DNA from 3 places in the Brevibacillus sp. HB2.2 genome. Region 2 is predicted to be linked to each of the others. Evidence: riboswitches for the same ligand, from Rfam matches in the RefSeq annotation. Region 2 holds a riboswitch; each other region holds the start of a gene.
What was found. Region 2 has a riboswitch for S-adenosylmethionine ahead of HP401_RS07210 (BMP family lipoprotein). Riboswitches for the same ligand answer to the same signal wherever they lie in the genome.
Positions count from the first base shown of each region.

Region 1: linked by a shared signal. The riboswitch ahead of metK (methionine adenosyltransferase) and the one ahead of HP401_RS07210 (BMP family lipoprotein) in region 2 are both predicted to bind S-adenosylmethionine.
Region 3: linked by a shared signal. The riboswitch ahead of HP401_RS28065 (homocysteine synthase) and the one ahead of HP401_RS07210 (BMP family lipoprotein) in region 2 are both predicted to bind S-adenosylmethionine.

Region 1 is NZ_JABSUV010000019.1:86,324-90,708, reverse strand. It holds gene HP401_RS15515 (S8 family peptidase) at 1-2,386, shown strand, start outside; SAM riboswitch class I at 2,448-2,549, shown strand; gene metK (methionine adenosyltransferase) at 2,683-3,888, shown strand; gene HP401_RS15505 (polysaccharide deacetylase family protein) at 4,037-4,385, shown strand, end outside.
Region 2 is NZ_JABSUV010000007.1:151,066-155,450, forward strand. It holds gene HP401_RS07205 (ABC transporter ATP-binding protein) at 1-1,079, opposite strand, end outside; gene HP401_RS07210 (BMP family lipoprotein) at 1,201-2,229, opposite strand; SAM riboswitch class I at 2,430-2,552, opposite strand; gene HP401_RS07215 (methyl-accepting chemotaxis protein) at 2,704-4,179, opposite strand; gene HP401_RS07220 (DUF3298 and DUF4163 domain-containing protein) at 4,335-4,385, shown strand, end outside.
Region 3 is NZ_JABSUV010000061.1:3,108-7,492, forward strand. It holds gene HP401_RS28045 (hypothetical protein) at 1-129, opposite strand, end outside; gene HP401_RS28050 (YqzG/YhdC family protein) at 232-570, shown strand; gene HP401_RS28055 (SCO family protein) at 567-1,220, opposite strand; gene HP401_RS28060 (rhodanese-like domain-containing protein) at 1,274-1,585, opposite strand; SAM riboswitch class I at 1,897-2,003, shown strand; gene HP401_RS28065 (homocysteine synthase) at 2,096-3,400, shown strand; gene HP401_RS28070 (ArsR/SmtB family transcription factor) at 3,555-4,385, shown strand, end outside.

The DNA of each region.
Region 1 (4,385 bases), on a different contig from region 2:
CATCGCGGTGCTAGACTCTGGTGCGGATTATAAGCATCCTGATTTGAAGGACAATCTTCTGCCGGGTGTGAATCTGGTCAATCCCGGGAGATCTGCCCAGGACGATAACGGACATGGAACAGAAGTAACTGGTGTACTGGCTGCTAGCGGGAATAACAGTATTGGTGTATCCGGTGTCTTGTGGAATGCCAAGATTTTGCCGATTAAAGTTTTGGCCAATGGCGAGACTACGGTGCAGACTCTTGCTAAGGGTATCAATACTGCCTTGGATCGTGGTGCCAAAGTCATCTTGATGTCGCTCAGCAGTATGGCCTACTCCAAGGAACTGGCGAATGCTGTACAACGAGCGGAAAGAAGCGGAGCGGTTCTGATTGCAGCGAGTGGCAATGAGAGTAGCCGAGTGGCTTATCCGGCAGCTTATCCCACGGTGGTAGCGGTAGGGGCTGTAAGGAGTAACAATGAAGTGCTGTATCAAAGCAATACGGGACCTGAGCTTAACCTAGTAGCGCCCGGTTTCAATGTTTATACGACCAAGCTAGGGGGGAAATACGGTTCCTTTAGCGGTACTTCAGCAGCCGCACCACAAGTAGCGGGTGCAGCGGCTCTCATACTAGCGCGTCATCCCAAACTAAGTCCATTTGATGTAAGACAATTGCTTTATCAAACCGCTACGGACTTAGGGGAAAAGGGATGGGACCGGAAAACGGGCTACGGGTTGCTAAATGTCGACAAGGCAGTTAGAACGTCCTTATCCTATGACTTTTTAGAGCCGAATAATCAGACGTACTCAGCAAAAGCGTTCCCGATCGAGTCTCAGATACGTGGAAATTTGGGACCAAAAGATACGATAGACTGGCTGAAGATGGACATCCCTTACGATGGGAAGGTCAGCTTTACAGCGTCAGTGACATCCGGTATTTCTTCCGCGATGGCAGCTACCTTTTACCCAGAGAATCGTCCGCCGATTACGCAGTACTTCGGAAATGGAGATACGATAACTGTCCCGGTCAAAGCGGGGAAAATGAATATCCGGTTAATGCGTAACGGAGGGGTCAACAACGCATTTACCTACGTACTGACGAGTAAGTTTACCATCAATCCGGACCGTAACGAACCGAACGATACGCAAGAGACGGCAAGGCCGCTCGTAGGCAACGAAATCAGTGTAACAGGCAATTTTCACGATGAAGGGGATCAGGACTGGTTCTCCTACTATGTTCGTGAATACGGGCATTTGGATGTCACTGTTAGTCCTGATAACAAGCGTGTCGATCTATTGCTGAGTATCGGTAAACAAGAGCTCGGTAAAAAGATGGTTGTCTGGGACCCTACCTACGATAATGGAACAAAAGACAATCCGACAGAGCGCGTCCAAAAAGAAGTGTCACCAGGCAAGTATTACATCCGTGTGAGTGAGTATAATCGCAATGCGGTGAATGGCGAATATCAGCTGGATCTGGGATACACGCCAGTAAAAAAAGATTTTAATGAGCCGAATGACACCTATCAAACTGCGTCTCCGTTAAGCGCTGGGACAGTGATGTCAGGCACGATTCCGACAGCTACGGATTCCGACTGGTTCCAATTTACTGTGAATAGTGAATCGTATGTGACGTTCCGAGCACCGTACATTCCTGTCGATAGCGGCTTTCGTTTCGCGCTCTATAGCGATCGAAACATGAACTATGCGCTTGCTTCGACGAATGAGGTAGCGGAGCTGTCTAAGCGAGGAAACGATATTATCGGTTTGCGTTTGCAGCCAGGAAAATATTATGTACGCCTTAATAGTGGTACTTCGTTCAAATATGAATCGTACCGACTCACGGTGACGCAGCAGAAATTGATAGCGGGTTATCGCGATATTTCGGACCACTGGGCGCGCTCAGAGATCGTCAGACTTAGCTCTCGCGATATTGTAAATGGGTTTAATGATGCGTCATTCAAGCCGAATCAGGCAGTGACCCGTGCAGAGTTTGCGACGATGCTGCTTAAATCGATGCGTGCGACCGGTTCTAAGGTAGCGACTACCTACACAGGAAAAGCGACCTTCCGGGATATGCCAAAGCGGCACTGGGCGTATCACAACTTAGGTGTAGCTTATCAATTGGGAATTTTGAAAGGGTACCCGAAGAATGAAATGAAGCCGGATCAGCCGATATCGCGTGCAGAGATGGCGGTAATGATCGCTCGGGCACGTAATGTGTTGATGTATAATCATGGTACCTCGAATTATCGGGATGTGCCAACGAGTCACTGGGCTTCTCCTGCCATCGAGGCTTTAACATCGAGAAATTGGGTTAATGGGTACGGTTCTTCCTTTAAACCGAATGGAAGAGCAACTCGCGCCGAGGTAGTGGTTGTACTTTCAAAGGCCTATCAATTATAAGTAAAATTTTTCCTATTGACATCTCTGAAAAAAACAATTATTCTATTATCCGTAATGGATACTCTTATCCAGAGCAGGCGGAGGGACTGGCCCTATGAAGCCCGGCAACCGAGCTAGAGCGGTGCTAACCAGCAGAACGGACATCTGTTCTGGCCGATAAGAGGATGAAGGAAGCAAAAAACGCTCAAACCTTTTCCTCCTAAAAATTGGAAAAGGTTTTTTATTTGCGTTTACGTAGATAAAATCCTAACTCGGCTACCACACTATTTGTATGAGGTCAAAGGAGGTATTTTCTCATGGCTTTGCAAAAAGGTCGTCGTCTGTTTACATCCGAATCTGTAACTGAAGGACATCCGGATAAAATTTGTGACCAAATTTCCGACTCCATCTTGGATGCGATCCTGTCCAAAGATCCAAACGCTCGCGTAGCTTGCGAAACTTCCGTAACTACTGGTTTGGTTCTCGTAGCAGGTGAAATCACTACAAACACTTATGTGGATATCCAAAAGCTCGTTCGTGAAACCATTCGTGAAATCGGCTATGACCGTGCGAAATTCGGTTTTGACGCTGACACTTGCGGTGTTATTACTGCAATTGGAGAGCAGTCCGCTGACATTGCACTTGGTGTAGACCAAGCATTGGAAGCACGCGAAGGCAAAATGACTGATGCTGAGATCGAAGCAATTGGTGCTGGTGACCAAGGTTTGATGTTTGGTTTTGCTTGCAATGAAACACCTGAACTGATGCCACTTCCAATCAGCATGTCTCACCAATTGGCTCGTCGTCTGACTGAAGTACGAAAAAACGGAACACTTGCTTACCTCCGTCCTGACGGAAAAACACAAGTAACCGTTGAGTACGATGGCGACAAACCAGTTCGTATCGATACAATCGTTATTTCTACCCAACATGCTCCTGAAACAACTTTGGAGCAAATCAAGCAAGATCTGGTTGAACACGTAATCAAACCAGTTGTTCCAGCTGAACTGTTGGACGCTGAAACCAAATACTTCATCAACCCAACTGGCCGTTTCGTAATTGGCGGACCACAAGGGGATGCTGGCTTGACTGGCCGCAAAATCATCGTAGATACTTACGGCGGTTATGCTCGTCATGGCGGTGGTGCGTTCTCCGGTAAAGATCCAACGAAAGTTGACCGTTCCGGTGCTTACGCAGCTCGTTATGTAGCGAAAAACATCGTGGCTGCTGGCCTTGCAGACAAATGCGAAGTACAAGTTGCTTACGCAATTGGTGTAGCACAACCAGTTTCCATCGCAGTAGATACATTCGGCACAGGTACCATTTCCGAAGAAGCTCTGGTGAAATTGGTTCGCAAACACTTCGACCTGCGTCCTGCTGGTATCATCAAGCAGCTCGACCTGCGTCGTCCTATCTACAAACAAACAGCTGCATATGGCCACTTCGGACGCAATGACCTGAATGTTCCTTGGGAGCAAACAGACAAAGCAGAAGTTCTGAAGCAAGAGGCTGCTCAACTCTAATATTCGAAAGACATAAAAAGAGCCTGGTGTTGCTACTGGGCTCTTTTTCTTTTAGGAGCAGAGTCATCCAATTATTGGGTCAATTGTTGCACAGGAATTTGTATGACTGTGTCGAATCTCCTAGTGAGGAAGTAGAGGAGGGGTTTTTTTGCCGAACAGAAGGCTCTTCCTGATCGTGTTTCTTACTTTTTTGTTTTTTATAGTGGCTATTGGGTTCTTAGGCGAATCTTTTCTGGAAAAAAAGAATAAACAAGAAGTGCAACCTTTTCCCCAAGTGGATACGTCTATAAGCATAAGTGAGACAAAAAATGCTGAGCCAAACGTCACACCAACAGAAGAAGCAGTGGTTCAAACGAAAAAGTGGTATAACAATCAGGTTGTTGTTTTGACGTACCATCATGTCACGGATCAATCGAATCAGCGGTATGTCATAGCTCCTGATCAATTTGCCCGACACATGAAATTTTTGCATGATAATGACCTGAATCCGATTTCGC
Region 2 (4,385 bases):
TTTCGTTGATAGCCCATCAGCGCATTTTCATCGACGCTTGAGAGTTTGGCCGTTCCCCACAGGTAGCGATCCTCCGGAATATGCGCCAAGCCGGCATCTCGAATGGTGGCTACTGATTTGTTCGTCACATCCTTGCCACCTAACCGCACCGTCCCCTCCTGTGCCGCTCGCAAACCGCTGATCGCTTGTAGCAGCTCGGATTGTCCATTCCCGGAAACACCTGCGATTCCTACGATTTCCCCGTGGTGTACGGTAAAGCTGACTTGATCGAGAAGGGTCTGCTTTTCTCGAACGGCAAGATTCTCCACCTGCAACAAGGGGCCTTTATCCAGAGGAACTCGTTCAGCTAGCTCCTGCAATTCTCGTCCGACCATCAATCTTGCCAAATCATCCGCATTTGTCTCATTCCGCGAAACCGTTCCCGTCACTTTGCCCCCGCGCAGTACCGTAATACGATCGGCTACCTCCATGACTTCCTGCAACTTGTGTGTAATCAAAATGACGCTCTTGCCGCTCTTTGCCAAGTTTCGAATCGTTTGCAGCAGGTCGCGTACCTCCAGCGGGGTAAGGACAGCAGTCGGCTCATCCAGCACGATAATATCCGCTCCCTGATACAGGACCTTCAGAATTTCGACCCGTTGCTGTTCCCCGATCGAGCAATTCGCTACCATAGCCTGCGGATGAATCGGAATGCGATACTGCTCACTCAGCGCCCACACCTTGTCCTCTGCGTCCTTTCTGTTGAAAAAGCCTGCTTGCTTCGGCTCATATCCGATCACGATATTTTCAGTCACACTGAATTCTCCGAAGAGCATAAAGTGCTGGTGAACCATCCCGATTCCATTTCGAATCGCGTCCTCTGGTCCGCGAAAAACAACTGGCTTGCCGTTTAACACGATCTCTCCCGACGTCGGCTGCTCCATCCCGTACAGCATCCGCATCAGTGTCGTTTTGCCCGCTCCATTTTCCCCGACAATCGCATGGACCTCTCCTGCTGCCAGTGAGAACGACACCTTGTCGTTGGCGGTAAAATCTCCGTACTTCTTGGTCATGGCCCTCATTTCCAAGCGATCGGTCATTCCCACTCCCTCATTTCTGTAAGTCCTTTTATGAAAATGGAAGACCGACTACACAGCCGTAGTCGGTCACATCCATCACTGTGCACAAGCTATAAATAAACGTTCAGTACCGACAACCTTTTTAAAACTGGTCTGGTACTTTGCGGCTACCCGCTACAATCTCATCGCTGATCGCTTTCACTTTATCCACCACTTCTTGTCCAATAAAAGCGTTCAGCGGCGTCTTGCTTTCGTGTGTGACATAGGTTACACCAACACCTTTTTCCTTCAAGCCGTATGCCACAACACCTGGTTTGAACGTTCCTTCTACAAAGGTCTTCACGGTTTCATAAGCTGCCGCGTCAGTCCCTTTCAATTGGGACAGAACAATATGCTCTGGATCAATCGTCGTACGGTCAACGTCCTGACCTGCTGTGAAGAAGCCTTTTTCCTTCGCTGCTTCGAAAACGCCAAGGTCGCCTACTGCTGCTGCACCGTTAATGAAATCAGCGCCTTTGGAAGCTTGGAGCAAAGCCAATTCCTTCGCTTTTGCCGGGTCAGTGAAGCTTCCTACATAGTTGACCATCAGCTCTGCTTTTGGGTTTGTCGCTTTCAAGCCCTCTCCGAAGCCAACCGTCCATTTTTTCAACTGCGGAATATCAAGTGCGACAACCATCCCCACTTTGTTCGTTTTCGTTGCCAAGCCTGCTGCTGCTCCCACCAGGTAAGCCGCTTCCTGCTCGCGGAAGGTAACACTGCGAACGTTTGGCAAATCCACTACGGTATCAATAATCGCAAAATTACGGTCAGGATTTTCGGTAGCCACTTTTTTCAATGCATCCTCTGATGTAAAGGAAGAAGTGATGATCAAATCATAATTTTCTGCAACAGCCACACGCAGATTTTCTTCAATCGCTCCATGGTCTGTAGATTCGATCGTTTTTACTTCTGCGCCCAGCTCTTGTGCGGCTTTCTTTGCACCCTCGTCCATTTGTTGGAAGAATGGATTCACACCGATTTTCTCAGGCAAAATCAAAGCAATTCGCTTTTTGGCCGCCCCCTCTTGTCCTGCTGCTTGTCCTCCTGGCTGATCTGCCGGTGCGCTTGTGCCAGTCGAGCACCCTGTTGCCAATACTGCGAATGTCGTTAATGCCAGCAATAACTTCTTCATGATGTATCTCTCCCTATCCGAACTTTACGTTTTTCTTTATCCTATTAGGTAATGTACGGCTTTTTACCTATTTTTTCAATACTATTTACGAATATTCTCTTATAAAATTAATTTATCGTTCGTTTATTCCCCCTCTTCTTTTACAAATACAACAAAAAAACTCTCCCCGGAGGAAGAGTTTGCGTACGAAGCCGTTCTCTTCCTCATCTGTCAAAACCATGGTACAGGTTTTGCAGGAATTGGCACCTTTCTGTTCATGCATAGACATGATCAGTGGTTGCCGGGCATCATCGGGCCAGTCCCTCCGCCGCTCTTGATAAGGTAGGTGAATATATTTAGTTACAATGGAATTCATTCTAGCAGAACGGTTCGAAAATGCAATTCTTTTTTCTCAATTCCAAACACTTCTACAAGTAAATAAAAGTTTCAAAAGTCGTCTTTTCAGCACCGAGAAATTGGCGAGAAGCGCAACCTCTAATTTACGTGAAAGGTTTGCTGGAGGCGATGCGACAACGTATTCAGCTCGCCCAGCTCTTCCGTAATCTCACGCACTTTTTGATGCTGGTTTTCTGCTGTCGCAAACAACTCTTCTAAGTTGGCTACCGATTCCTCGGTTACCGCTGTAATGGTCGACATCTCGATGGCAACCTCGCCGGAACGCACTTTTACCCGGTCCATGCTGGAGCTTACTTGATCAGCTGCTTCTAGGAAGGCCATCATTCCGGCACGCACTGCTTCAATGGAGGCCACTGTTTTTACGGCCAGCTCTTGGCCTTTTGCAACAGACACTTCCCCACTGCTCATATGCTGCACCGCATTCTCACTTTCCTGGTGGAGTGACTTGAGAATGTCGGTAATTTCCTGTGTGGCTGTCGCGCTTTGTTCTGCCAGCTTGCGTACCTCATCCGCTACCACAGCAAATCCTCGTCCATGCTCACCTGCACGCGCCGATTCAATCGCCGCATTCAGTGCCAACAGATTCGTTTGTGTCGCGATCTGATTAATAGCGCCGACAATTTCCTCTACGCGATTCGCCTGTCGATTGAGCTGGTGAATCGTAGAGGCTGCTACATTAACTGCTTGCACAATTTGCTCCATCTGCGAGGACAGCTCGTTCATCATCTGAACGCTTTCTGTCAGACGACGGTTGTTTTGTTGCGATTCTGTTTTCATTGCGTTGGTCTGCGATGTGACTGCCTCGATTTCCTGATCGATGGATTGAACCTCTTCCTCGATCTTCACCGTAGAATTCGCCTGCGATTCCATGCCGACGGCGACTTCCTTGAAGGCTACCATCATTTCATCTGTATTGCGCTTCGTACCTTCCGCATGCTCATGCACATGATCGCTTGTACGATCTAGCTGCTCCGTCATTTCCTGGATGTTCAAAAGCATTTCTCCCAGACGACGCTCCTTCTCTTCCGCTTCCTGCCTTGCGTCGTGCGCTTTTTGCAGGGAGGCTTGTCCGGCGAGACACAGATACGTTACGGCTCCCATCATCATGAGAATCGTGACAATACGCATAAGCAAATTGATCTCCGAAAAATCACCATCGAAGATCTGGTAGGTTCCTGTGTAGAACCCGATAACCGTAACAATGATTTGGGTAATTCCCGCTGTTACGACCAGCTTCCAATCCAAATAGGCTGCCAAAAAGCCCATGACGATAAAAGCGAGGAAGGTGATCTCCTGGTAATCGGTAAAGTGATCGAATGAAATCGCATAGAACATGAGTCCAATTGCTACCAGATAACGAATCACAAGACTATCTTTGCGAATGAAATAATACGGCGAAACAATTAAAGTGACCAGCAATCCCAAGGACGTCACTTTCCAGAAGTTCACATCCACTTGGTAGGCAATGAGTCCCGCCATCCACAAATGATTCCATAGGATAAAAATCATAAAGCCTTCTTTGTCAGTCAAGGTATTGCGAATCAATTGAATCATAATTGCCCCCCTTTTCCTTATTACTTATGTATCGGATTCTTTCCCCATTATATAGCCAAACCTTTGCCAAATTTGTGAAAAAAGTAAGAACAGCCAAAAACAATTTCGAATAGGCTATTACACAACTCTCGCGTACAGGAGGTAAACAGAAAAAGGTGGAACTTAATCAATTGCCAGCTACCGTGCTGACACGGACGATTAGCCGT
Region 3 (4,385 bases), on a different contig from region 2:
TCCGTAAATCAATACGACTGAAGCAATCGTCAGCCCCCATTTTTTCCAGAAAGGAGGCTTTTGAAAAATCGCCGTAAGAACCCCCACCAAAACAGGAACGCCAAATAAGGGAATGAGCAAGTAATGCATCGAAAACCTCCCGCACTTCATTGTCATTATTTTCTACGAATGATATTCCGAAAAGTCTTCAAAATACATGGCAAATCATTCGAAAAAGAGAGGGAATAGCAAGTGCAAACAGCTCGTCGCCTATTTCGCTATCGGAACATGATGCCCCTTCTCTCCACCGTCCTTTTCCTGCTCATCTTTCAGCCGTTCCCTACCTATGCCCAGCCTCCCTATGCAAAATGGGGCAGGCTCGCGATGCAGGAAACGATGAAGCGATATCCAAACGCTCAAATTGTGGATTACCTGCATGTCGGACGAAAACAAAAAACGCCCACCACGTCAGAAGAGACGTTTAAGCTCTTGCTTCAAGAAAGCAATCGCAGGTGGGCGTTACTCGTTCATATTGAATTCGTGAATCAAACAGAAGAGGTCGTAAACATCTTCTATGAGGAGACCCGCTAGTCAGCGAGCTGTACCATCTCTTTCATCATGACTTCCAGTTCCATGTTAGCTGCCATCCCGTACGCGCGACGCATGTTTCCCTCTCCATCCACAAGGAACATGCGAGCCGTGTGGGAATAAGAACCATCTGGCTCCTTAATGACCATCAGACCAAAATCCTTCGTTACTTTCTCTACAGCCTGAGCGTCCCCACGCAGGAACTTCCAGCCACTCTGATCTGCCTTGAACTTGGCTGCATACTCCTGCAAGACTTCCGGTGTATCGTTATCAGGGTCAAAGGAAATGGAAACAAACTCCACTTTGTCTCCGAACAGTCCCTTTTCCTTCAACTGATCTTGCAGCTTGGCCATGTTAAACGTAGTCGCCGGACAAATATCCGGGCACTTGGTAAACATAAACTCTACCAGTCGTACCTTGCCAGCACTTGAATGAAATGTATAGGTTGTTCCGTCACTGTTGTCTAAGGTGAAGTCTGCAATCGGCTTCAATACCTCGATCTTCTCTTTTGTCATGTAATTATAACCAAATACTCCGACGATAGCTAAAATGATAATACCAGCTAACACAGGAAACCAATGTTTCTTCATTGCAGATTCCTGCTGCAATTGTGCTCCTTCACTCATCGGTTGCTTCCTCCCTGCTTGTCCCATGTGTGATGCCTCCTGATTACACACGGGAGGCATTCACACTGTTTCTATCTCGTTTATTGTTCCACTTCACCTGGCCATGCGAGCATGCCGCCAACCATATTCGCCACGTCATACCCTTGTGCACTCAAATACTCTGTAGCTGTATTGCTTCTGGCACCACTGCGGCAAACCATCACAATCGGAATGTTCTTATCCAGCTCATCGATACGATGTGGCAAAAAGCCAAGTGGGATCAGCTTTGCCTCTTTAATGTGACCTGCATTCCACTCATCCACTTCACGTACATCAATGACTTGCAGTTCCTCTTTGGCTTCCAGCTTTTCCAACAGCTCTTGTGGTGTCATTTCCTTTACTCCATGGCTCATCGCTATTTATCCTCCTATATGTACGATCAGATCAGTTGTAACCACCTCCATGATATCACACGCTTTTTTACTTTTCTAACGCGAGGAGCACTTGGCTTCACCCTGCATTGATGCTCCCTATTTTCTACCATTATCTCCTATTTCGCTGCGGCAGTAGCCACACGGGATGTGAACAGCTTGAGACAAAACCGTTACAAATTAATGGCATGAGTAAGCCACCTTCATTCATATATACATAAAAACCTCCCTGATAACTGTATATTCCACATTGACAGCACGGATTTATTTTCATACAATTACGACAACAATTATTTTCATCAAGAGCGGTGGAGGGACAGGCCCTACGAAGCCCGGCAACCAGCAGACTAGCTGCATGGTGCCAATTCCTGCAGAATCCAGTGATTCTGAGAGATGAACACAAGCCCGTGCATGATCGGAGCCTTCTTCTTCTCAGGAGAATGCTCCGTTTTTTTATTCGCTGATTCCCTTATAGTAAAAGGAGAGATGGACATGTCCGATCAACAACAATGGAAGCCAGAAACACTTGCGGTACACGGTGGGCAGGAGGTTGACCCTGTAACAGGCTCACGTGCTGTTCCGATCTATCAGACGACCTCCTATGTTTTCCGCGATACGGAGCAGGCAGCCAACCTGTTTGGCCTAAAAGAGTTTGGGAACATCTATACACGCATCATGAATCCCACACAGGATGTATTCGAGAAGCGTGTTGCTCTGCTCGAAGGTGGTGTTGGTGCACTCGCGACCGCATCCGGGCAGGCTGCCATTACATTCGCCATCTTAAATATTGCACATGCGGGTGACGAGATTGTCGCTTCCAGCAGCCTCTACGGCGGTACCTACAACCTGTTCGCCCACACTCTTCCCCGCCTCGGTATCAAGGTTCATTTTGCAGATCAATCCAATCCAGAAAATTTCCGGGCCTATATCAATGAAAAGACAAAAGCCGTGTTTTGCGAGACAATCGGCAACCCGCGTATTGATGTCGCTGATATCGAGGCGATCGCCAATATCGCTCACGAGAATGGTGTGCCGTTGATCGTGGACAACACCTTTGCGACTCCGATTTTGTGCCGTCCTTTTGAGCACGGGGCTGATATCGTCGTGCACTCCACCACCAAATTCATCGGCGGCCACGGAACAGCAATTGGCGGTATCATCGTAGACTCAGGAAAATTCGACTGGAACAACGGAAAATTCCCAGGTCTGACTACTCCAGATCCAAGCTACCATGGCGTCGTCTATACAGAAGCAGTCGGTCCGCTTGCCTATATTATCAAGGCACGTGTCCAGCTCCAGCGCGATATCGGAGCAGCAGTCGCTCCGATTAACTCCTTCTTGTTCCTGCAAGGATTAGAAACTCTGCATCTGCGCATCGAGCGGCATAGCCAGAACGCCTTGGCAGTAGCCCAGTTTCTCGCCAATCACTCTGCCGTAGAGTGGGTGAGTTATCCGGGATTGGAGTCAGACTCCCAGCGTGAATTGGCCCAAAAATATTTGCCAAAAGGTGCTGGCGCGATCCTGACCTTTGGCATTCGCGGTGGCGTTGAGGCAGGAAAAACATTAATCGAGTCAGTGAAGCTGTTCTCCCATCTCGCAAATGTCGGAGATTCCAAGTCACTTATCATTCATCCAGCGAGCACAACACATCAGCAGATGACAGAAGAGGAGCAGGCAGCAGCCGGAGTGACCCCGGGACTTATACGTCTCTCAGTCGGCACAGAAGCGATCGACGATATCCTCGCTGATCTGGAGCAAGCACTACAGCGTGCGTTGCAATTATCCACGGTCGGCTAACTATATCTTTACAGAAAGAAGAATCACATGATCTCTTTGGCTAGAGATTTGTGATTCTTCTTTTCCTTTTCTCATTTCGTTCGAAAAATATTGAATTTAAAATTCGTATTTTATAAAATACATAATTATGTACAAATTCTGGAAGGATGATCACATGAAGATTTTGAACATTGGCAGTGAACGAACAACCTATCGGGTTGAGCTCTCGTATTCTCCTTTATTCGAAGCTGCCTTGGGAATCGCTGCCGCTACCTACGACCAATTGCATCACACGATGGAGCACCCTCCTGCCTACTGGCATCAACTGTTGGACGAGCTATCACCTTCTGTACGGCAAGAGGTCGAATATGCGAAGAAGCACAACACGTGGAAGACGCTTTTGCAACTACTTGATCTTTGCCCTTTCGCTGATCTGGATTCCTTTCTCTCGTATGTCAGAGAGCTCTCAATCGAACAACTCCGATACGAAGCCCTTCCTTATCTCGGTGAAAATAGGCAGGAAGCACGGCGGAAGGCTGCACAAGGAAGCAAGGATGATTGCGCCGCTTTGCAGGAAGCGTGCAGCGCACATCTCTTTTTTGAATCGTATATCGAACATATTACTTCCGTTGATGGAGAAGTGCTGCGGGGCCATATTCTCGGATTGATGGAAGGCTGGTATACCACTCACATCAAGCCACATGAGGAAAAAATCGTTCGCATGCTAGAACGGGATTGGTCGCAAAAACAAAGCAAGCTAGGAAAGCTCAACCCCGAAGCCTTTGTGGAGTATACGACGGGATCTAGCTACCTCCCAGAGCCTGCCGTGACACGCGTACTGCTGATTCCGCAAGCGATCTACCGCCCGTGGACCGTACAGGCCGATGCTGTCGGTACGAAGATTTTTTATTACCCTGTTGCCGACGAAAATTTGCACGATGCTGTAGATCCTTATCAGCCACCCCCATCACTGGTGCAAGCCTTAAAAGCACTCGGAGATGAGCAC